Regions from separate parts of the Paenibacillus sp. IHB B 3084 genome, predicted to be linked through region 3. Evidence: riboswitches for the same ligand, from Rfam matches in the RefSeq annotation. Region 3 holds a riboswitch; each other region holds the start of a gene.

Region 1 (4,909 bases), on a different replicon from region 3:
TGGATCGTATTTTTGTTATTCATGGAAAAACTCCTTTGTAAAAGCTGAAATGTAGGTATTACGTCAGGTATGCTGAAATTGTACTATAACATTCATTGCATATTCATGCATATTCATTTATAATGACACAATCTTATTTATTATAAAGAATTTAAGGAGAGAAAAAAAGATTGAAAAAGGCATATCGTTTTACCGCCCTGATTTTGACGGCGGTTATCTTGCTGCTGGCTGGTCTTCCTATGCTCACTGCATACGGAACGGAAGCGAAGACACAGCAAAAACTTGTACTCGGCATGAGTGCCGATTTTCCGCCGTATGAGTTTCATAAAGTAATTAACGGTAAGGATACCATTGTAGGCTTTGACGTTGATATTGCCAATGAAATTGCCAAGGATCTGGGTGCAGAGCTGGTTATTGAGGACATGAGCTTTGACTCCTTACTGCCTGCACTGCAAAGTGGTCGTGTAGACCTGGTACTGTCTGGTATGACACCAACGGATGAACGCAGAAAGAGCATTGATTTTCGGATGTATACTACCACTCCAAGCAAGTCATTATGGTACGTCCGGAGGATAAGGACAAATATCCGACGATGGCTGCTTTGAAAGGCGAGAAGATCGGCGCACAAAAGGGCAGTATTCAGGAAGAGATTGCTCAAAAAGTGCCCAATGTCTCTGTAACTTCGCTGGATAAAATCTCCGACCTGGTGCTCCAGCTTCGGACACAGCGTATTAACGCTGTCGTGATTGAAGACACTGTCGCTAAAGGATACACATTGGATGGCACTGTAACACTTGCCAAGGCGGTGCCTGAGGAAGCAGGAGCAGAAACGGCTGTAGGTATTCGTAAAGGAAATACTGAACTGCTGGCATCTGTAAATAAAACGTTGGCTCGCCTGAAAGCAGACGGGTCTATTGAAAAGTTTTCCACGGAAGCGAGTGCGCTCTCTGCGGATCGACAGGTTTCATCCAACAACATTGTGGATATATTTTGGAAATATCGCAGTTTTTACGTTACGGGTATCGGCTACACATTGTTGCTGTCCGCCCTCGGGGTACTGTTCGGATTTATCATTGGTCTGATCATTTCTCTGTTGCGGATGAGCGGTGTACGTATCATTGAGTGGTTGGGTACAGCCTACGTGGAGGTGCTGCGTGGTACACCTATGCTGGTACAGCTTATGATCATCCATTATGGGGTTGCTTTGACGCTGGGCGTTAATTTTACGCCACTTCAGTCCGGTATTATTACGTTATCTCTGAATAGCTCGGCATATCTGGCTGAAATTTTCCGTGCAGGTATCCAGGCAGTGGACCGTGGTCAGATGGAAGCAGCCCGTTCACTCGGTATGGGACGAGGCAAAGCTATGCGTCACGTCATTTTACCGCAAGCGTTCAAGTCTGTACTGCCTGCGATCGGCAATGAGTTTATTACGATTATTAAAGAGTCCTCCATCATTTCTACCATCGGTATGGTGGATATTATGTATCAGGCTCAAGTCATTAAGAACATCACCTACGAAGGATTAAGTCCGTTCGTCATCGCGGCCGCTATTTATTTTGTAATGACATTCAGCTTGTCGAAGCTGTTGGGTTTATGGGAAAGGAAGTTGAGAGCCAGTGATCACCGTTAAACAACTGCGTAAATCGTTCGGCAAAAATGAAATTTTAAAAGGCATTGATATAGATATTGCCAAAGGCGAGGTTGTTGTCGTCATTGGCCCGAGTGGTTCGGGAAAAAGCACATTTTTGCGTTGTATGAATCTGCTGGAGCAGCCGACTGACGGGGAGATTCTGTTTGAGGGTGAACCGATTACGGCACGCGGTCACAACATTAATGCAACTCGTGAGAAAATGGGCATGGTGTTTCAGCACTTCAATCTGTTCCCACACAAAACAGTACTGCAAAATTTGACGCTTGCGCCGACTCAGGTTAGAGGCCAGTCAGCAAAGGAAGCAGAGAAAATTGCGTTGGAGCTGCTGCGTACCGTTGGACTTGAAGACAAAAAAGACACCTATCCAAACCAGTTGTCCGGTGGACAGAAACAGCGGATTGCAATTGCACGCGCCTTGGCGATGCAGCCGCATGTGATGCTCTTCGATGAGCCGACCTCCGCCTTGGACCCTGAAATGGTCGGAGAGGTGCTGGACGTGATGAAGAAGCTGGCTGAGGGTGGCATGACGATGGTCATCGTAACGCATGAAATGGGCTTTGCACGCGAGGTAGGAGACCGCATTATCTTTATGGATAACGGTCAAATTGTGGAGCAAGGTACACCGGAGCAGGTTTTTGGTACACCAAGCCATGATCGTACCCGGGATTTTCTTGCCAAGGTTTTGTAAGAAATGAGCTTGTAAAGGCTATGAAGCAAGCCCTCCGCGGTGGAAGTTTGACGGGAGGGCTTTTTCTTTTTTTGTCATCCTCGTTCAGATTTTTGTAACTGATTTCGATTTCATGATGACAAAATTGTAACAGATGTAGTATGATGTTCAAGGTTCCCAACATTTTCATGCAGATAAGGTTACAAAATTGTGATATTATGCAGTGAGCCAAAACTTACCTGGGCAGCAGACAGCAACGACAGACGCTGAATGCGGGACCCAAAACCATGGGAAGTGCGGGGGACGTAACAACGGCAGTCACTTCTGATCCGTCTTCATACGAATGGATGGAAGGTGCCTAGGGGTGAATTGCATTAGCATAGGGCTTCTCCTGAGTCCGAATCCGACAGCTAACTTCGCAGGCATATTAGAGGAGGTACATATCTTTTGAAACATCTGAAACGTATTGGAAAAACAATGAAATTTGCAGTGCTGGCCGCAGCTATCGCAGGATTGGCACAGACAGCAGGGGTAGCCGACGCCGCTTCGCTTCATACCGCCAAGGAAGGTGATACCTTCTTTTTGCTTGCTCAGCGTTACGGGGTATCTGTAGAGGATCTGCAAAAGGAGAACCCGGATGTTGCTGCCAGCAATATATATGCAGGAGTACAAATTAAGGTTCCGGACGAGAACAAGGTAAAAGTCGCTTCGGATTCGAAGCCTCAGCTTTTGTCCGAGAAAGCGCCGGCGGGTGACGATCAACAGGTTGAAGCATGGGGTAAAACATTTAACTACAGCAAAGTAGTTGATGTGAAGGCCACAGCGTATTCCGCAGCAGCCAGTGAAAATGGAAAATGGGGAGCAGTAGACTATTTCGGAAATCCGCTTAAACTCGGTACGATTGCCGTAGACCCGAATGTAATTCCGTTGGGTACGAAAGTGCTGGTTACAGGCTATTCCCATCCAGGGCTGCCGGATCAATCTTTTATAGCGGTAGCTCGCGATAAGGGCAGTGCCATTACGGGGAAACGGATTGATATTTTCATTCCGGGTAGCCCATCTTTTGTGAGTGACTTTGGTTTCCAAAATGTGAAGCTGTACGTCATTGATAAATAGTCTGTATAAACCAATGAATTATATTTACATAATATATATTATGTAAACCAATATCAAATAACTTAATCGCCGGTCCTGATTCATATGGGCTTTGTCGATTAAAAAAGGGCTATCTTGACGAGCAGAATGCATCTGCTGGTAAGACAGCCCTTTTACTATTATTTCCGCTCCGAGGTGTGAAGTAGCCGTGGAACCGTGACAAATTTGTACCCCTTGGCTTTCAGCGCTTGAATAAGACCCGGCAGGGATTGAACAGTGCCTTTCAGGTTGGAGCTTTGACCACCGCCTGCGTGCATTAAAATGATGGAGCCTGGTCCGGTAGCCGGGATCACATTACGCTGAATTTGTGTTTTACTCAGTCCCTTCCAATCGAGGGAGTCTACGTTCCAATTGACAATCATGTAGCCGTGACTACGCGCCCACTGGATCTGAGGCTCCGTAATTTCACCATAAGGCGGGCGAATCAGCTTGGGTCGAAAGCCAACGGTGGCCTCCAAAATATGTTCTGTTTTCTTAATCTGGTTGCGAAAGCGTTCCGGTGAAGCCTTCCTAAAATCCGGATGGGTATAGGAATGGTTGCCTAAGGCATGGCCTTCACGTACGATACGGCGAATCATGCCCGAGTGTTTTTCCGCACGGTGACCGACGATAAAGAAGGTGGCTTTGATACCATTCGCGTGCAAAATGTCCAGAACCTGCGGCGTATACCGTGAATCAGGCACGTCATCAAAAGTCAGGGCAATTTGCTGCGTATGCGGGCCGCACATTTTAAAAATATCCGAATGTTTTTTTCGAAGCATAGCTAATGTGGGAGTGGCTCGTTGTCTGCTCTTTTGTGCTGAAGAAACAACAACCGCTTCCTTGGGATGAGTCGTTCCGGTATCGGGAGGCGCATCCGCGTGAACGGGAAAACTCGAAAATGCTAGTAACAGTGCCATGATTGGCAATATTCCCCTGTACGGCATATGTATCCCCCTTTCCGTGCAGTGGTACCCCTGTTGCTTTCATTTATTATGTACCTGCCATGTTGAAATTATGCTGCTGAACAGGTTAGACTATTGAATGGTTGAGTGGAAATGCAGCACAATACGGATGTAAGTGCAGATCTCGAAGCTAAACGCACATATTCTATTAAACCTGACCGAAAACAACAGCATTTTCGCAAGTTTTAGCCTTTTAATGGATTCGGTATCCAGTGATAGCTGGTGTATAATGAGGTTGCAATTCATATTGTACAGAGTTGGAATTAAAGGAAGGATGGATAAAAGTGACCGACTTGTTTACTCCTTATCAATTAAAGGGACTTTCTTTAAAAAATCGGATTGTAATGCCCCCCATGTGCCAATATAGTGTGGAGGCCAAAGATGGAAAGCCAAATGATTGGCATCATGTCCATTATGTTAGCCGGGCAGTAGGTGGTACCGGGCTGATTATTGTGGAAATGACGGCGGTCCACCCGGATGGACGTATTA
Region 2 (4,909 bases), 1.4 Mb from region 3:
CGCTCATGAAGGTACGTCTCCCCAAGCCGGTCCGAGGCGGTGAAAGCATTACATTATATATGAAGTTTGAGGTAAAGCTACCCGCCATCTTCGCACGTATGGGCGCAACAGATGATTTTGTCATGGCAGGTCAGTGGTTTCCCAAACTCAGCGTCTACGAAACCGCAGGACAGCGCGGACGCGCCGAGGAAGGCTGGAATCTGCATCAGTATCATGGAAACTCCGAGTTTTACGCAGATTTCGGAATTTACAGTGTGCGGATTCGAGTGCCTGAAACACACATCGTGGCTGCAACCGGATTTCCCACCCGTGGAGCAGTCCGGCAAAATGGACAAAAAATATATCAATTCTATGCCGATGACGTGCACGACTTTGCATGGGCCGCTTCACCGAATTTTGTAGCCGCAGAAGAACCATTTTCCTCTGCTGAGGTGCCGGGTGTCAAAATCAAGCTGTATCTCGACCCATCGCACAAGGAGCTCAAGGGACGCTATATGAGCGCAGCCAAGGCAGCCCTTTCCTATTACAGCAAGTGGTACGGGCCTTATCCATACTCGACCCTGTCCATCGTTGTACCACCCAAAGCAGGCAGCGGCGCGGAGGGCATGGAGTATCCCACACTCATTACGGCTGCAGCGGCGGATAATCCGAATCCCGGCTATAGTCTGGAGCGGACGGTCGTTCATGAGATTGGGCATCAATATTTCTATGGAATGGTGGCAAATAACGAATTCGAGGAACCATGGCTGGATGAAGGCTTTACCTCTTATGCAGAGGAACGACTCATGGAGCAGGAATATGGGCTCATCCCTAACTTGCCGTTACAGTCTGGACAGGTATCATCCCCTCAGCCGTTAAACCGTGAGTCTTGGAAGTACGGCTCGGCTGCTAAATATGCACAAAATGCCTATTCTCGGGGCAAGCTGGTGCTGCGTGGCATTGAACGACAGGTCGGCGCGAAAAAAATGGATCGCATTATGCGTACCTACGTCCAGACCTACCGATTCAAGCATCCATCCTCGCAGAATTTTCAGCGTATCGTCGAAAGAGTCACCGGACGTTCGTGGAGCCACTATTTTGAACAATATGTATACGACGGCCAGATGGCGGATTTTTCAGTGGATCGCATTACGAACCGCAAGCTGGCCAACGGATACGAAGCAACCATTACACTCAGCAAAAAAGGGGCAGATTATCCCAAGGTCCCTGTTCAATTTACCTTCAAGGACGGCACAACGATATTCAAGGCATGGGACGGAACGGGCAAAAGCACCACCTATCGACTAAAAGGTGCATCTCCGGTCTCCCATGTGATTGTTGATCCGCTGTACACGATTGCGCTGGAGAACAAGCATATCAACAACAGCCTGAAGGCCGAACTGAACGAAAAAACCCAGACCCGTTGGAGCATAAGTGTAACCAAGCTGCTGGAGACACTGCTTGGAAGTCTGTCATGGTGAGGTGTCTATAGATGCGTACTGTTATAAAAGAAGGCTGGGCGCTTGTGCGCATACAATTTTATATTGTCATCATTCTGTTTCTGTATCGACTGCTATGGGGCGTTTTTCTCTATCGGCTGGTACAATCCGCCGTTACTCCCCTGCTGCTGCGCTACCCCGATCAGGGTCAAAATGAACTGGGACAGACGTTGTTTTGGATGGAGAGCCAGATTGCCCTGACGGACAACCAAGAGGTTCATATGTATCTGTGGATACTACTGGGGGCAACGGTGCTGCGTACACTGATTACCCCCTTCATCCGGGCGGGAATATACCAAAGTCTGCACACCCATGCGACCGAGCCACAGAGTCTGTCCTTTTTCCGCGGAATGAAACGTCATGGCTTGTCATCGCTGATCTATTACGTCATCGAGCTTGGACTCCTGCTGCTCCCTGCTTTCTGGGTGGCTCCTAAGCTCTACCCTATCGTGGCAGGGGCGCTGCAATCTCCGGCCTATCTCCTGCATGTGCTGCCCTATGCCATCGGTTGGATTGCTTATGGCTGGTTCATCCGCCAGTGCATCCTGTACATGCAGCTAGGCACCGTAGGTGGTCACGCCATACGATCGTCGCTGCTTGCCTTCTTTCGCCAAATCCTCCCGGCTATCGGTATTTCGCTTCTGCTCGGTGCAGGTGTACTGCTCGTCCTTGGTCTATTCGGCACCATGGCGATGATTTGGACTGGTATGCTGGCACTCATTCTCCAGCAAACGTATCATTTTGTTACCAGTCTGGTCAGGCTATGGCACATCAGTTCACAGTACCGACTATGGCATACCGATATCTCCGGCAGAGGTTGAACCTTCACTCCGTTCCTCCCGAACAATTTCTGGCTGTCCAAAGACAACTATCCATCTCCATTCATATCCAGGCAAACGGCACATAACTGAATACTCTTAACAAAATCTGTTCCCGCGATAAAGGGAGCAGATTTTTTTGTAACTTTTTGCGATGAAACATTTGCCAAAGCCAGCCGACTTTGTTACAATAATCGCAGTGAACTGATAGTAACAACTTTGTAATCTTTATTGTAACCTTTACCTTAAAAACATCGTTATCGTGAATATTGCTCTCCAAGGTGCACATCTTAAGTTAAGCCTAATTCCTGGCACCTGGGAAGCGGGGGAACCAGTTTGGGTGAATTGATCTCGCAACAGAGTGGTCATAGGGGAACCTTCTACCGAATCCTTAAGCTAACCTCGCAGGCATTGGAAGGGGTATATTTTTTTTGAAGAAGAAGCTAACGATCGCAGCCATGGGTCTCGCCATTGCCTTTACATCTTTTACATTCGGTGGAGGAAGTGCATTTGCAGACTCTAAGATGGACCAGGTCATCCAAGATGCCAAAGGAACGAACTACAGAAGCGGAGGCACTACACTCGACGGGTTCGATTGCTCCGGCTTCACAATGTATGTATATCACAAACTAGGAATTAATCTGCCCCATCAATCCGGATCACAATTCAAAATGGGATCTTCCGTATCCCGCGACGAAATGAGACCTGGTGACCTGGTGTTCTTCAACACCACAGGAAGAGGCATTTCCCATGTAGGTATCTTCGTAGGTGAAGGGAAATTTGCCCACTCCTCATCTTCACGTGGTGTAGTTGTTAGCTCACTGGACGAAAACTATTACGCTAACCGCTATGTCGGTGCAAAAAGAATTATGAGCACAGACGCTTACCACGCTGTAGCTTCTGAAACTCCTGATGACGACAACGTAGAATAACTAACGAACAGCAAACTAACCCTGAGCCGCAATTTGATTCTGGCCGGAATCGAATTGCGGTTTTTTATGTCCACAACATCAGAAACGTTATCGTTACTGACGAACTGACACCTCAAAAGGTTTCAGATTTTGCGAACATCGTCGGTTTTACCGTCACGGCTGGGGGAGCATATGAACAGTAAAGCCTTCTTATTGAATGTATACCCGACTTGGGTATGAAATAAACACCGCTTGCCAATCCCCTGCAACTTGTCTACAATCTGTTGTTAATGGTTTAAGTACTTGTAAAAGGAGGATGGGGAGACATGCCGGCCTCAATATCTAACTACCGGATCGTACCGATGGACGAACAGCAGGCGGCTGCGATATGTGAGTGGCGCTATGATCCACCCTACAACATATACGGCTGGCTACCTTGGGAACAAATGAAGGCACTTGAAGTCGAATTTGGAAGCCCCACGCTTCGCCAAGAGCAATATGTTGCTGTGCTGGATGACGAGAACACGCTAACCGGATTTGCTCAATATTTCCCGATGATTGGAGTGACCCGGCTGGGTCTGGGAATGCACCCCCAATTATGTGGACATGGCAGAGGCGCCGATTTTGTCCGTGCCATTGCCATGGAAGCCAGACGACGCAACCCGGAGAATGAAATTGATCTGGAGGTACTGACCTGGAATGGGCGCGCCATTCGGGCTTACAAGGCAGCCGGATTTGAGATTACGGATACCTATGAACGTCAGACTCCCGATGGTAAAAAGCCGTTTCATTGTATGGTATATCATCCTGACCCCCAGCCTCGTGTTCAATGATAAAAGCGCCTTCGGCATACAACGGCATTGTTGTATATCGAAGGCGCTTTTATCATATGGCAGACCATGATCAGCTCAATGACTGCTACGCATTTTCTCAAAAGCTTCATTATATTGTTGGGCTTCCTTAATATCTACGGCCATAATGCCACCGTCATCCCAGGAGGTTAAGCGCAGGGTCACGGTCTTATAATCAATCGTAATAAATGGATGATGATTAAATGCTTCCGATATAGCAGCAACTTCATCCACGAATGCAATCCCTTTCATAAAACTGGAAAAATTATATTTGCGGACAATCCAGCGTCCTTCCTCCAGTTCCCAGCCCTCCAGCTTCTCCAGATGTGCTTCAATCTCTTCTTGTGTAAAAGGCATGTTACGACTCCTCCCCGTTTATACGGAAGCCTTTCAGCCGCTTGAATGCGACCAAAACTACGATATAGTGGTGTCCATATTACCACGGCCCCGTTGATAAATCCATAAGACGGACCTGTTCAAATCAAAGGTACCGACGTTAGCTCCTCATCCCCAATGAGCACATAGATACGGTGCTGCTCCGGTTCATAGATGACAACGCCGCTGCCCACAGCGATAACGGGCTCTGTACCCAGCGCATAAAACAGGTCTTCAGCCAGCGCTTCATTGACTTCCTGACGCCCTGCCGGGTCCAGCCTGTCCCAATCTTCTGCTTCCATTTCGAAAAATTCATAGCTATCCGGAATGTGTCCCACAGCCTCTGTCAAATCGTTCAAAATTTGTTCATACTCCCGTCCGTGCTTCACTCCCATGCCATTTCCTCCAATTCTTCCACCATTCATTAGATAATCACCTTATTATACCGGAAATTCGTACTTAACAAAAAAGAGAGT
Region 3 (4,909 bases):
GATAAAAAAAGCACTCTGCCACTGAAAAAAGTGGTGGAAGTGCTTTTGGTGTTGTGCTGGAAGGGTGAAAACAGGCATCAGGGGGATGCTGGAGGCGTATAATGGGGACAGACGAAGGAATTAGTCGAATCTTACCCGCGCTAGTGGTTGCTGCTCATATAGGGTGGCTGCGTAATGTAGGAGTTGGACCAGTGTCTTTGCAGAAGGCGACGCTGAAATGCGGTTGGCTCAGTCTCAGGGGTGTTGAATTGTTTCCATGCGTCTAGAAGCTCGTTGGTCATTCGTTGAATAACAGGATTTTTTTCCTCATAAGGAGGATGGAGTAGTTTGGAAGCATCTTCGACACAGAAGGACACTGCCGCGGCAAGGTAGCCGTGAATGGTTTGCTCTACATCATTTCCAAGAGAAACGTTAATCCAGGTATGAACGGTTGCGAGTGTGCCAATCGCATTGTATTGGTTAAGTATAGCTTCGAGCTGGTCGAATTCAAGCCAAGGGTACAAAGCCTTAGCGAGCTTGAGCAGGCGTTGGCCGGATAGGCGTGACTCTTTCATGTGCTGTAGGGAAGAACGCTGGGTGTGCAGCATTTTATCAATAAGAGCGATACGCCAACCATCATTTTGCTGAACAGCGATATAAAGGCTTTTGATAGCCATGCCATCGAGGGATGTGAATTGAGGATGCAGATCGGTGCGTGCATAGTGTTCCAGGTCTTGCAGACAGGTTAAACGACCATTTCGAAACAGCTCCTTTAGCCCGTAGGAACGAGTGAAGCCACCGACAGGCAGGGAAGGGTCCAACAGCAATGCGTAGTTCAGCAAACGATTGCCTTTTTGCAAAGCGGTTCGCCTCCTTAGAGTATAGTTTTTTATGTTATATTAAGTGACTTTAAAAATCAGATTAAGAAAAATTTTAGTGATATTATGTAATATATATTTACACTCAAGATGCTTGTATGTCAAATTAAATATTTTATAGCTTTTATATGTTATATTATATGACTTTAAAAATAATTATTGTATTTATGTTTACAAATAGAATACAAGGGAGTATAATAAATCTGTTGCCTCAAAACATTAGAATTTGCGGTCGTGGTGGAATGGCAGACACGCTATCTTGAGGGGGTAGTGGGCGTACGCCCGTGGAGGTTCGAGTCCTCTCGACCGCATTACATGCAAGACACAGTTAAAAAAGCATCCTGACACGTTTTTGACGTGAAGGGATGCTTTTTTGTTATATCCCTTTTTTCCTAGCCACAGGAGCAGCCGCCTGGTTCGGCTGCTTGTGAACAGTGATGAAGTGGCTTGTAAGCTTTGCTACAAGAGCTTCTCGATATCCCCCGCCAGTTTATCCGGAGTTGTCTGTGGGGCGTAGCGCTTAAATACGTTACCTTCGCGTGTAATTAAAAATTTAGTAAAATTCCATTTGATCGCTTTGGAGCCTAGTACGCCCGGAGCTGTCCGGGTGAGGTAGCGGAATAAAGGGTGTGCCTGATCGCCATTGACATCTGTTTTGGCAAACATCGGGAACGTAACTCCATAGTTAATCTGGCAAAACTCCGAAATGTCCTCGCTGGAACCCGGCTCTTGCTTGGCAAACTGGTTGCTGGGGAACCCCAGGATTTCAAGCCCCTGCTCATGGTACTGGTCATATAGCTCTTGTAGCGCCTTGTATTGAGGGGTTAGCCCGCATTTGCTGGCTGTATTCACGATAAGCAGAACTTTTCCTTCGTATGTGGACAACGGAATCACTTTCCCTTGCAGGGTTTGTGCATCATATTCATAAACGGTCATGGTATCTCTCCTAATTTACTATTTTACAATTAAATTGTAAGCAATTTAACGAGGGGTTGCAAGTCTATAATAGATGTATTGCACTGTCTGAAACTGTAAAATCGTATTTTGTTCAAAACGGCAAATGGCACTGCAAATGGGGCGAATTGCGGTGTTTCTCATCGTAAAAACAGGCTCAATCGGCGTTTATCAGGTGCATACAGCAGTTTTTCTTTCTCTTTTACAAAAAAGGGACAAAAAAGCTCTCCATACGCCAATATTGACATGCCCGTCATTTTCGAAAAGGGATGAAAAACCGAGCTTGAAGGAGCTGGGAGAAGTATATTACAGTTGTAAGCGCTGTTATTCATCTTCTTTGCTCCAAAGACCGATTTATAACCCTGCAGGTGAGCTTTACAGTGTTCCTTGCGCGGGTGTATGATTCAAGACGTAATTTCAAATTAAGTGAATGAAGCAGCAACGAATTGTCTATAGCGCTGAATTTTGCAGTTGCAAAAGCGGGGGAACCAAACGAGATCTATGCGGCTTTTAGAGGGCCGTGTGTCTCATGGGGTGAATTTTCCGGCCAAGTGCCAGAAATAGGGCGACTCTCACGTCCGAATCCGACAGCTAACCTCGTAAGCGTACAGGGAGAGGCAACAAACCGCCGTGTGCAACCATGGTTTATTTTATCATGGTTACGTAAGAAGCCGGAGGAAGCCTTTTTCCTTCGGCTTCTTTTTGTTGTCTTTTTATACCGGGAGAGGAGCTACTGATGGAAGGTCGGCTAATCATTGTCACTGCACCGAATGAATCGGGCAGAAATTTTGTGAAATTGCTTATGTACAAAAAACTGGCGTTTGCGGTTCTGACGAATAGCGCTCAGGAGGAACGACAGCTCAAAAAAATGGGTGTGGAGCATATTGTGCGCATCAATACGATGCAAGCAGGAAAATGGAATTTTCCCAAAAAAGAAATTGGCTGCGTGTATTTGTTTGAGAACAGCTTGAATCTGACGTGCCGTTTTCTGCAAATATGCCGGCCGCTGACATCAGATTCGGTCTATGTCATTACACAAGGCTGTAATCCTCAAGGGATTTATCGAGGTTTGGGAGCAGACCATGTGATCTACACTTTGAATGGAGAGGTGGGTTTCCTGTTGAACGGATAGTCGCTTACGGTATGGATAATATAAATTAATATTTTCGAATTCATTGTATGGTGATTTTACGAGGATGTAAGAATGACGATCTGAGGACCGATACGGGAGGGTATGAACATGATGGATATATACATGCTGCTCGTGATGGCTGTGAGTTATGGAGTGATACTGCTGTTTGTACGCTGGTGTGATGCGCAGACCTCCAAAGGAGGGCGAAAAGGATGATGGTTGTGCTTACGCTTACGGCGATTGTGTTTGTGTATTTAATCTACGCACTCCTGAATCCTGAAAAGTTCTAATCAGGTGAACAGGATCAAGCGGGCGGGGGACAGCAGATCGTGGATGAGACATCAGAGGCAGCGGGTTTTCGCAAACGTGTGCACTCGCCTGGTGCTATGAACCCGTCTGTTGTTCCAAACGCAGGAGCATTTTGAAGGAGGGAATAGATGATGGAGCTGCTGCAAATTGGAATTGTGATTGTGATATTGCTGCTTTTGGTGAAACCAGTGGGCACCTATATATATCATGTATTCTCAAATGAACCGAATCGGACAGATCGGGTGTTTGGCGGAACGGAGAAGCTGATTTATAAGGTTATAGGATTGAAAAAGCTGGAGAGCATGCGTTGGACCACGTACGTTATGAGCTTCATTGCTACGAATGTCGTGCTTGTGGCGATCAGCTATGTGCTGCTGCGCTTGCAGGGACTGCTTCCCGTTAATCCGGCTGGAAATGGCAATATGGAAGCGTCACTTGCTTTTAATACAGTGATCAGCTTTATGACCAATACGAATCTCCAGCATTATAGCGGAGAAAGCGGACTTACGTATTTGACGCAGATGGCGTTCGTTACGATGATGATGTTCACTTCGGCTGCTTCCGGTTTTTCGGTTGCTGCGGCTTTTATGAGAGGATTGACGCGGCGCGGTGAAGGGATGGGCAACTTTTTTCAGGATTTTATCAAAGCGATTATACGGATTTTTCTTCCATTGGCCTTTGTACTTACGCTGGTGCTGGTCGGACTGAAGGTACCGCAGACGCTTCAGTCTACGGCGGATATTACAACGCTGAGCGGAACACAGCAGCAGATTGCTTTGGGACCCGTTGCTTCGATGGAATCGATCAAGCATTTGGGCACGAACGGGGGCGGTTTCTATGGGGCCAACTCGGCGCATCCTTTTGAAAATCCAAATCCCTGGACGAATGTGCTGGAAATTTTGGCGATGTGGGTGATGCCGGCTTCGCTGCCGTATACCTTTGGACTGTTCGCCCGTAATCGCAAGCAGGGCTGGATTATTTTTAGCTCCATGATGGTATTGTTCCTCGTCTTCCTATCCATTACGTATGTGTCAGAGAAAACGGGCAATCCGTTGATTCATGCACTGGGTGTGGATGCTTCTCAGGGAAGCATGGAAGGGAAAGAGGTTCGCTTCGGCATTGGACAATCGGTGTTGTTCACGGCTGTAACGACGGCGGCAACCACTGGCTCGGTGAATAATATGCACGATACGCTGACCCCGCTGGGCGGTATGGCTGCTTTGGGTGAAATGATGCTGAACGTCATTTTCGGCGGTAAGGGCGTCGGGCTGATGAATATGCTGATGTACGCGATTCTGGGTGTGTTTATATGTGGATTGATGGTCGGCAGGACCCCGGAATTTATGGGCAGGAAAATTGAAGGTAAGGAAATGAAGCTGATCGCGATTGCCATTTTGGTACATCCGTTTCTCATTTTGGTGCCGACTGCGCTCGCTTTTATGAGTCATTGGGGGTACGATGCGGTTACAAACCCCGGATATCACGGATTGACTCAGGTGCTATATGAATATGCTTCATCTGCGGCTAATAACGGTTCGGGATTTGAAGGTCTTACGGATAACAACGTATTTTGGAACACGACAACAGGGATTGTTATGTTCTTCGGACGATATGTATCTATAGTTGCACTGTTAGCTGTAGCGGCTTCATTGAATGC
Region 4 (4,909 bases), 1.5 Mb from region 3:
AAACGGATATGAGTTTAGTTTTCTGCTGGAGCCGTTGCCGGACCTCTTTCGGGGAGAGCTTACGGTGGAACAATATCTGATGCTCGACGAGTCTTTGATTCAGACAGTGTTCAGTCAGTGGAAACGGGAAAAGGACGAGATTTTAAGCGATTTGAGTGCCCGTTTTATGGATCGCAAGCTGTATAAATATGTAGAGATCGAAAATATGGATACAGATACCATTGACAACATTCGGACAGCGCTGGAGCTGGCTGGTCTGCATCCGGAATATGATCTGGAAATTGATTTTCCGACGGATCTTCCTTATGATGTGTTTCGGCAGGGTGGCTCGACGGACAACCAGATTTTACTGCTGGGACGTAAAGGAGAAGTGAGAGAAATTTCCGAAGTGTCGGAAATTGTGCGCTCCATTAGCGGCATTCACCGGGGAAAATATCACATGTATTATCCCCAAAACAAATTGGATGGGGTAAAGGACAAGCTTCCTGCCGAAATAAGGAATTATTTTGTCAAACAATAGACAATTATATGCCAAATAAAGTAATAAAGGAGACAAAAAAACTTGAATTTATTCGACACTCACACTCATTTGGATGCGCCGCAATTTGACGAAGACCGCGAAGAAGTTATAGCACGCGCTGTCGAATCGGGAGTGACCCGAATGATTAATATCGGATTTAACCGTGAGACCATTCCGTCTACCATGAAATTGGCCGAAACGTATGATTTTATTTATGCGGCAATTGGATGGCATCCACAGGATGCGATCACGATGCAGGAGGGGGATCTGGAATGGATTGCATCGTTATGCAGTCATAAAAAAGTCGTGGCGATCGGAGAGATTGGCCTGGATTATTATTGGGACACGTCGCCGAAGGATGTACAGCATCGGGTGCTACGCAACCAGATTGGACTGGCTCGTGAGCTGAACATGCCTATTGTCATCCATAACCGGGATGCGCATGAAGATATTGTTAAGATTTTGCGTGAAGAAAAAGCGAGTGAGGTAGGCGGAGTGATGCACTCCTTTTCCGGGAGCTGGGAGACGGCTAAAATGGTGCTGGATATGGGCTTTCACCTCTCCTTTGGCGGGCCGATAACGTTCAAAAATGCCAAGCAGCCAAAGGAGGTACTGGCACAGGTGCCGCTGGAACGTCTGCTCATTGAAACGGACGCGCCCTACCTGACACCGCATCCGTTCCGCGGGAAGCGAAATGAGTCCGCACATGTGGGACTGGTCGCAGAGGCCGCAGCCCAAATCAAGGGAATAGCGGTGGAGGAATTAGTGTCAATAACGACCCAAAATGCCTTGGAACGATTTGACATTAAGTAAAAAAGTGAAGAAATCAATCAAAATAATGAGATAGACGAAGCTAATCATGAATTTGTTGCAGGAAACTCGAGAATATTACAATATTTTAACCTAATATTGTAGAAAATGTACTTGAAACCTGCTTTACAACATGCATAGAAACAGGATATCATCTTTTCAGTGAATTGTTGTTTGAATGTAAACACCAACAGCTCATTTCATGAACCAGTCTCGCTGAGTCCCTTTTACAGGGAACGGGGGAACCGATATGGCTTACAGTACGTCCGGTGTATGGGCAAGAAGGGAGCGTCTCTTCCGCCAGCCGGCTCGACCTAGATTCCTTTCCCGGATGGGATTGAACAGGTGGAGGGGCCGTATTTCGATTTCTTTCTGGGTCTTCGGGGTGAATGTGAAGGCGACCGCCATGAGCGGTTGACCCAAGCTAGGGCGTCTCTCTACGTCCGAACCCGACAGCTAACCCCGTAAGCGTAACAAGAGAGAAGCCATCTCGTGCATGATTTTTCCGCATATTCGCACATGTCGGAAGCCACGAAAGAGCTCTCTAGTCTCTTTCTCTGGCTTTTTTTGTTGTGAATAAAAGAAAATCTGTCATCATACTGTGATTAAACAGGGGAGGACAGCATGCCGCGAAGACGGGTACATGGTGCAGGACAGTCGCAGTACGGGCTTGTCTTGTAGAAAATCTGTTATAGTCACGTCAATCTCAACTATGTCTTACTCCAGACGGCGGGCTATGTAAGGAGGACGGAGGAAATGGGCATTTTCCAAAAACAGGAGACCCATGAGTCACGCTCATCCAGCATGTCTTACGTATTGCGTTGGAAGCAAGAAAATGTGCGCCAGGCTGCTTTGGTTGCTATTTTTCTAATCGCACTAACGATTATGATTTCAATTCTGGTGTACACTCAATCTAAAAAACAGGTCTTTTTTGTCATCGACGGTAAGGCATCTGCGGTAGAAACCCGGGAATCCCAGCTCCAAGATTTGCTCAAAGAGCATTCGATTTCACTTCAGCCGCATGATACGGTTTCGATGCCGCTGAACGGAGCAGTTCAGGATGGGGATCGCGTAGTTATCAAACGTGCCAATCAGGTCAAAGTATCCTCAGGCAATGAGACGAAAAAGTTGTACACAACAGAAAATACAGTAGAGGGTGCCATTCGCACCTCGGGCTATAAATTATCGTCAAATGATAAAGTTTACCCTGCTCTGGATGCCTCTGTTTCGTCTAACATGGACATAAAAATCGTCCGTGTGAAGAAACAGCAGGTCGAACAGAAGCAACAGGTGCCTTATCAGGTCATCAAAACGGCCGATCCGAGTCTCTATAAAGGCGATAATCGGGTCATCCAAAGCGGTAAAACGGGTGTTGTGGTCCAGCATGTTCAAAAGGTATACCATGACGGAAAATTGGTATCCAAGCAACTGGTAAACAAGGAAGTCGCGCAAAATCGTGTGGATAAGGTGATTGCGGTAGGAACGAAGAAAAAACCGGTCGTTCTGGCTGCTTCCGTCGGTCCCGAAGATGCCGTTAAGGCAACACGGGTTAGTTCGGGCAATGCTGTCCGTAAAGCAGGTGTGAATTTCAAATACAGTAAAGTATTACAAAACGTCTCCATGACGGCGTATTCCTCACAGGAGTCAGGTATCGGTACACGTACCGCATCCGGCACGCGTGTCACGGAAGGGCGCACCATTGCTGTCGATCCAAGTGTGATTCCAATCGGCTGGTGGGTGTATATTGAAGGGGTGGGCTTCCGCCGTGCGGAGGATACCGGTGGCGCGATTAAAGGCCACAAAATCGATGTGTATTATGAGAGTTTGAGTCAAGCCAATCAGTTTGGTCGGAAGCACGGAAAAACCGTATATGTGATTGGACCAGTGAAGCCTGAAATGAACTAAAAACGTGTTGTATATGTTTGGGTCAATGCGATACTATTAACATCATAGTTATGCCATGCTAAGAAGAGGATATCCTCTTCTTATTTTGTTTTCAAAAGCAGGGAAAGATGAATATAGCTTACTGTGTAGTAGTGGAGGGAAACGCAAATGATCAAGGAAGTGATCGTGGTAGAGGGCCGGGATGATACGGTGGCTATTCGCCGTGCTGTCGAGGCGGATACGATAGAAACGGGCGGCTCCGCCATCAATAAAATGACGTTGCGCAAAATTGCGTTGGCACAGGAGCGGCGGGGTGTCATTATTTTGACCGATCCCGATCATGCAGGGGAGCGCATCCGCAAAATTATCGCCTCCAAGGTGCCCGGTTGCAAGCAGGCCTTTATACCAGAGGCGGAAGCGACGCGCAAAGGGGATATTGGCGTAGAGAATGCCTCGCCTGAAGCGATCAGACACGCTCTCGCACGGGTGCATACGACGGTGGAAGGGGCTGATCCTCTAATCGATTGGGCCGATCTGATTGACGCCGGACTTATCACCCACCCAAATGCTGCTGCACGGCGTATGGCTTTGGGTAATGTGCTGGGTATTGGTTACTGTAACGGTAAGCAGCTACATAAACGGCTCGCTGTGTTCCAGATCAGCCGTGAGGAATTTGCCGGTGCGCTGGCACAAATTGAAAGTGAAGGATTGTGATATCCGTATGACAGGGATTCAAGATATAGCAACACCGCGGCGCACGAAGGAGATTATTCAGCGGCACGGGTTTTCGTTCAAAAAGAGTTTGGGACAAAATTTTCTGATTGATCAAAATATTCTGAACAAGATCGTGAATGCTGCGGGACTGGACGATACGAAGGGTGCACTTGAGATCGGTCCGGGGATTGGCGCTTTGACTGAGAAGCTGGCGCAATCAGCCAAGGTAGTTACTGCTGTCGAGATTGACCAGCGGCTCTTACCTATTCTCGAAGAGGTACTGGCCCCTTATGAGCATGTGAAGGTACGCCACGGAGATGTGCTGAAGCTGGATTTGCGCGAGGTATTCGCTTCCGATTTCGCCGGGGTCAGTAAAGTGAGCGTCGTCGCTAATCTGCCGTACTACGTCACTACACCGATTCTGATGAGGCTGCTGGAGGACAAGCTCCCTCTGGAGAATATCGTCGTCATGATCCAAAAGGAAGTGGCTGAGCGTATGGCTGCGTCTCCTGGGACGAAAGACTACGGCAGTTTGAGTATTGCAGTGCAATATTACAGCGAGCCTGAACTGGTCTGCATCGTACCGAATACGGTGTTTATTCCTCAACCGAATGTAGAATCGGCGGTCATCCGTCTGCGTGTGCGGGAAGTGCCTCCGGTAAAGGTGGTGGACGAGCAGCATTTCTTCGAAGTCGTTCATGCTTCCTTTGCTCAACGTCGCAAGACCATTTCGAATAACCTGAAAAGCCGCTTCTTTACCAAAGAGAACAGGGACACGCTGGAGCCGCTGTTGCTTCAGGCAGGCATAGAGCCTTCCCGTCGGGGCGAGACGCTGAGCATCGAGGAATTTGCGCGTCTGAGCGCTGTGCTGCTGGAGGCCGGGATTTCCTAATCTGACGCACAAGTGATCGCTTAGCAGCAGTCAGAGGGCGTCTGGTTGCGCTTTGCACGGTTGTGGCTGGCTTGTATAAGCTCCTGAGC

Evidence for each region. Region 3 has a riboswitch for cyclic di-AMP ahead of ASL14_RS05155 (hypothetical protein). Riboswitches for the same ligand answer to the same signal wherever they lie in the genome.
Region 1: linked by a shared signal. The riboswitch ahead of ASL14_RS26415 (3D domain-containing protein) and the one ahead of ASL14_RS05155 (hypothetical protein) in region 3 are both predicted to bind cyclic di-AMP.
Region 2: linked by a shared signal. The riboswitch ahead of ASL14_RS11605 (C40 family peptidase) and the one ahead of ASL14_RS05155 (hypothetical protein) in region 3 are both predicted to bind cyclic di-AMP.
Region 4: linked by a shared signal. The riboswitch ahead of ASL14_RS11995 (resuscitation-promoting factor) and the one ahead of ASL14_RS05155 (hypothetical protein) in region 3 are both predicted to bind cyclic di-AMP.

Annotation. Positions count from the first base shown of each region.
Region 1 is NZ_CP013206.1:4,005-8,913, reverse strand. It holds gene ASL14_RS26430 (M20 family metallopeptidase) at 1-23, opposite strand, end outside; partial or broken gene ASL14_RS29775 (transporter substrate-binding domain-containing protein) at 240-868, shown strand; gene ASL14_RS29770 (amino acid ABC transporter permease) at 980-1,633, shown strand; gene ASL14_RS26420 (amino acid ABC transporter ATP-binding protein) at 1,620-2,342, shown strand; cyclic di-AMP (ydaO/yuaA leader) riboswitch at 2,589-2,761, shown strand; gene ASL14_RS26415 (3D domain-containing protein) at 2,769-3,437, shown strand; gene ASL14_RS26410 (polysaccharide deacetylase family protein) at 3,596-4,402, opposite strand; partial or broken gene ASL14_RS26405 (NADH:flavin oxidoreductase/NADH oxidase) at 4,705-4,909, shown strand, end outside.
Region 2 is NZ_CP013203.1:2,467,920-2,472,828, forward strand. It holds gene ASL14_RS11595 (M1 family metallopeptidase) at 1-1,460, shown strand, start outside; gene ASL14_RS11600 (hypothetical protein) at 1,472-2,299, shown strand; cyclic di-AMP (ydaO/yuaA leader) riboswitch at 2,585-2,722, shown strand; gene ASL14_RS11605 (C40 family peptidase) at 2,728-3,228, shown strand; gene ASL14_RS11610 (GNAT family N-acetyltransferase) at 3,534-4,040, shown strand; gene ASL14_RS11615 (4a-hydroxytetrahydrobiopterin dehydratase) at 4,116-4,415, opposite strand; gene ASL14_RS11620 (hypothetical protein) at 4,535-4,828, opposite strand.
Region 3 is NZ_CP013203.1:1,102,044-1,106,952, reverse strand. It holds gene ASL14_RS29050 (hypothetical protein) at 1-102, shown strand, start outside; gene ASL14_RS05170 (urease accessory protein UreF) at 141-821, opposite strand; tRNA gene ASL14_RS05165 (tRNA-Leu) at 1,086-1,168, shown strand; gene ASL14_RS05160 (glutathione peroxidase) at 1,317-1,793, opposite strand; cyclic di-AMP (ydaO/yuaA leader) riboswitch at 2,258-2,433, shown strand; gene ASL14_RS05155 (hypothetical protein) at 2,548-2,943, shown strand; gene kdpF (K(+)-transporting ATPase subunit F) at 3,156-3,233, shown strand; gene kdpA (potassium-transporting ATPase subunit KdpA) at 3,384-4,909, shown strand, end outside.
Region 4 is NZ_CP013203.1:2,573,366-2,578,274, reverse strand. It holds gene ASL14_RS12005 (HD domain-containing protein) at 1-520, shown strand, start outside; gene ASL14_RS12000 (TatD family hydrolase) at 563-1,333, shown strand; cyclic di-AMP (ydaO/yuaA leader) riboswitch at 1,535-1,817, shown strand; gene ASL14_RS11995 (resuscitation-promoting factor) at 2,087-3,235, shown strand; gene rnmV (ribonuclease M5) at 3,383-3,928, shown strand; gene rsmA (16S rRNA (adenine(1518)-N(6)/adenine(1519)-N(6))-dimethyltransferase RsmA) at 3,936-4,820, shown strand.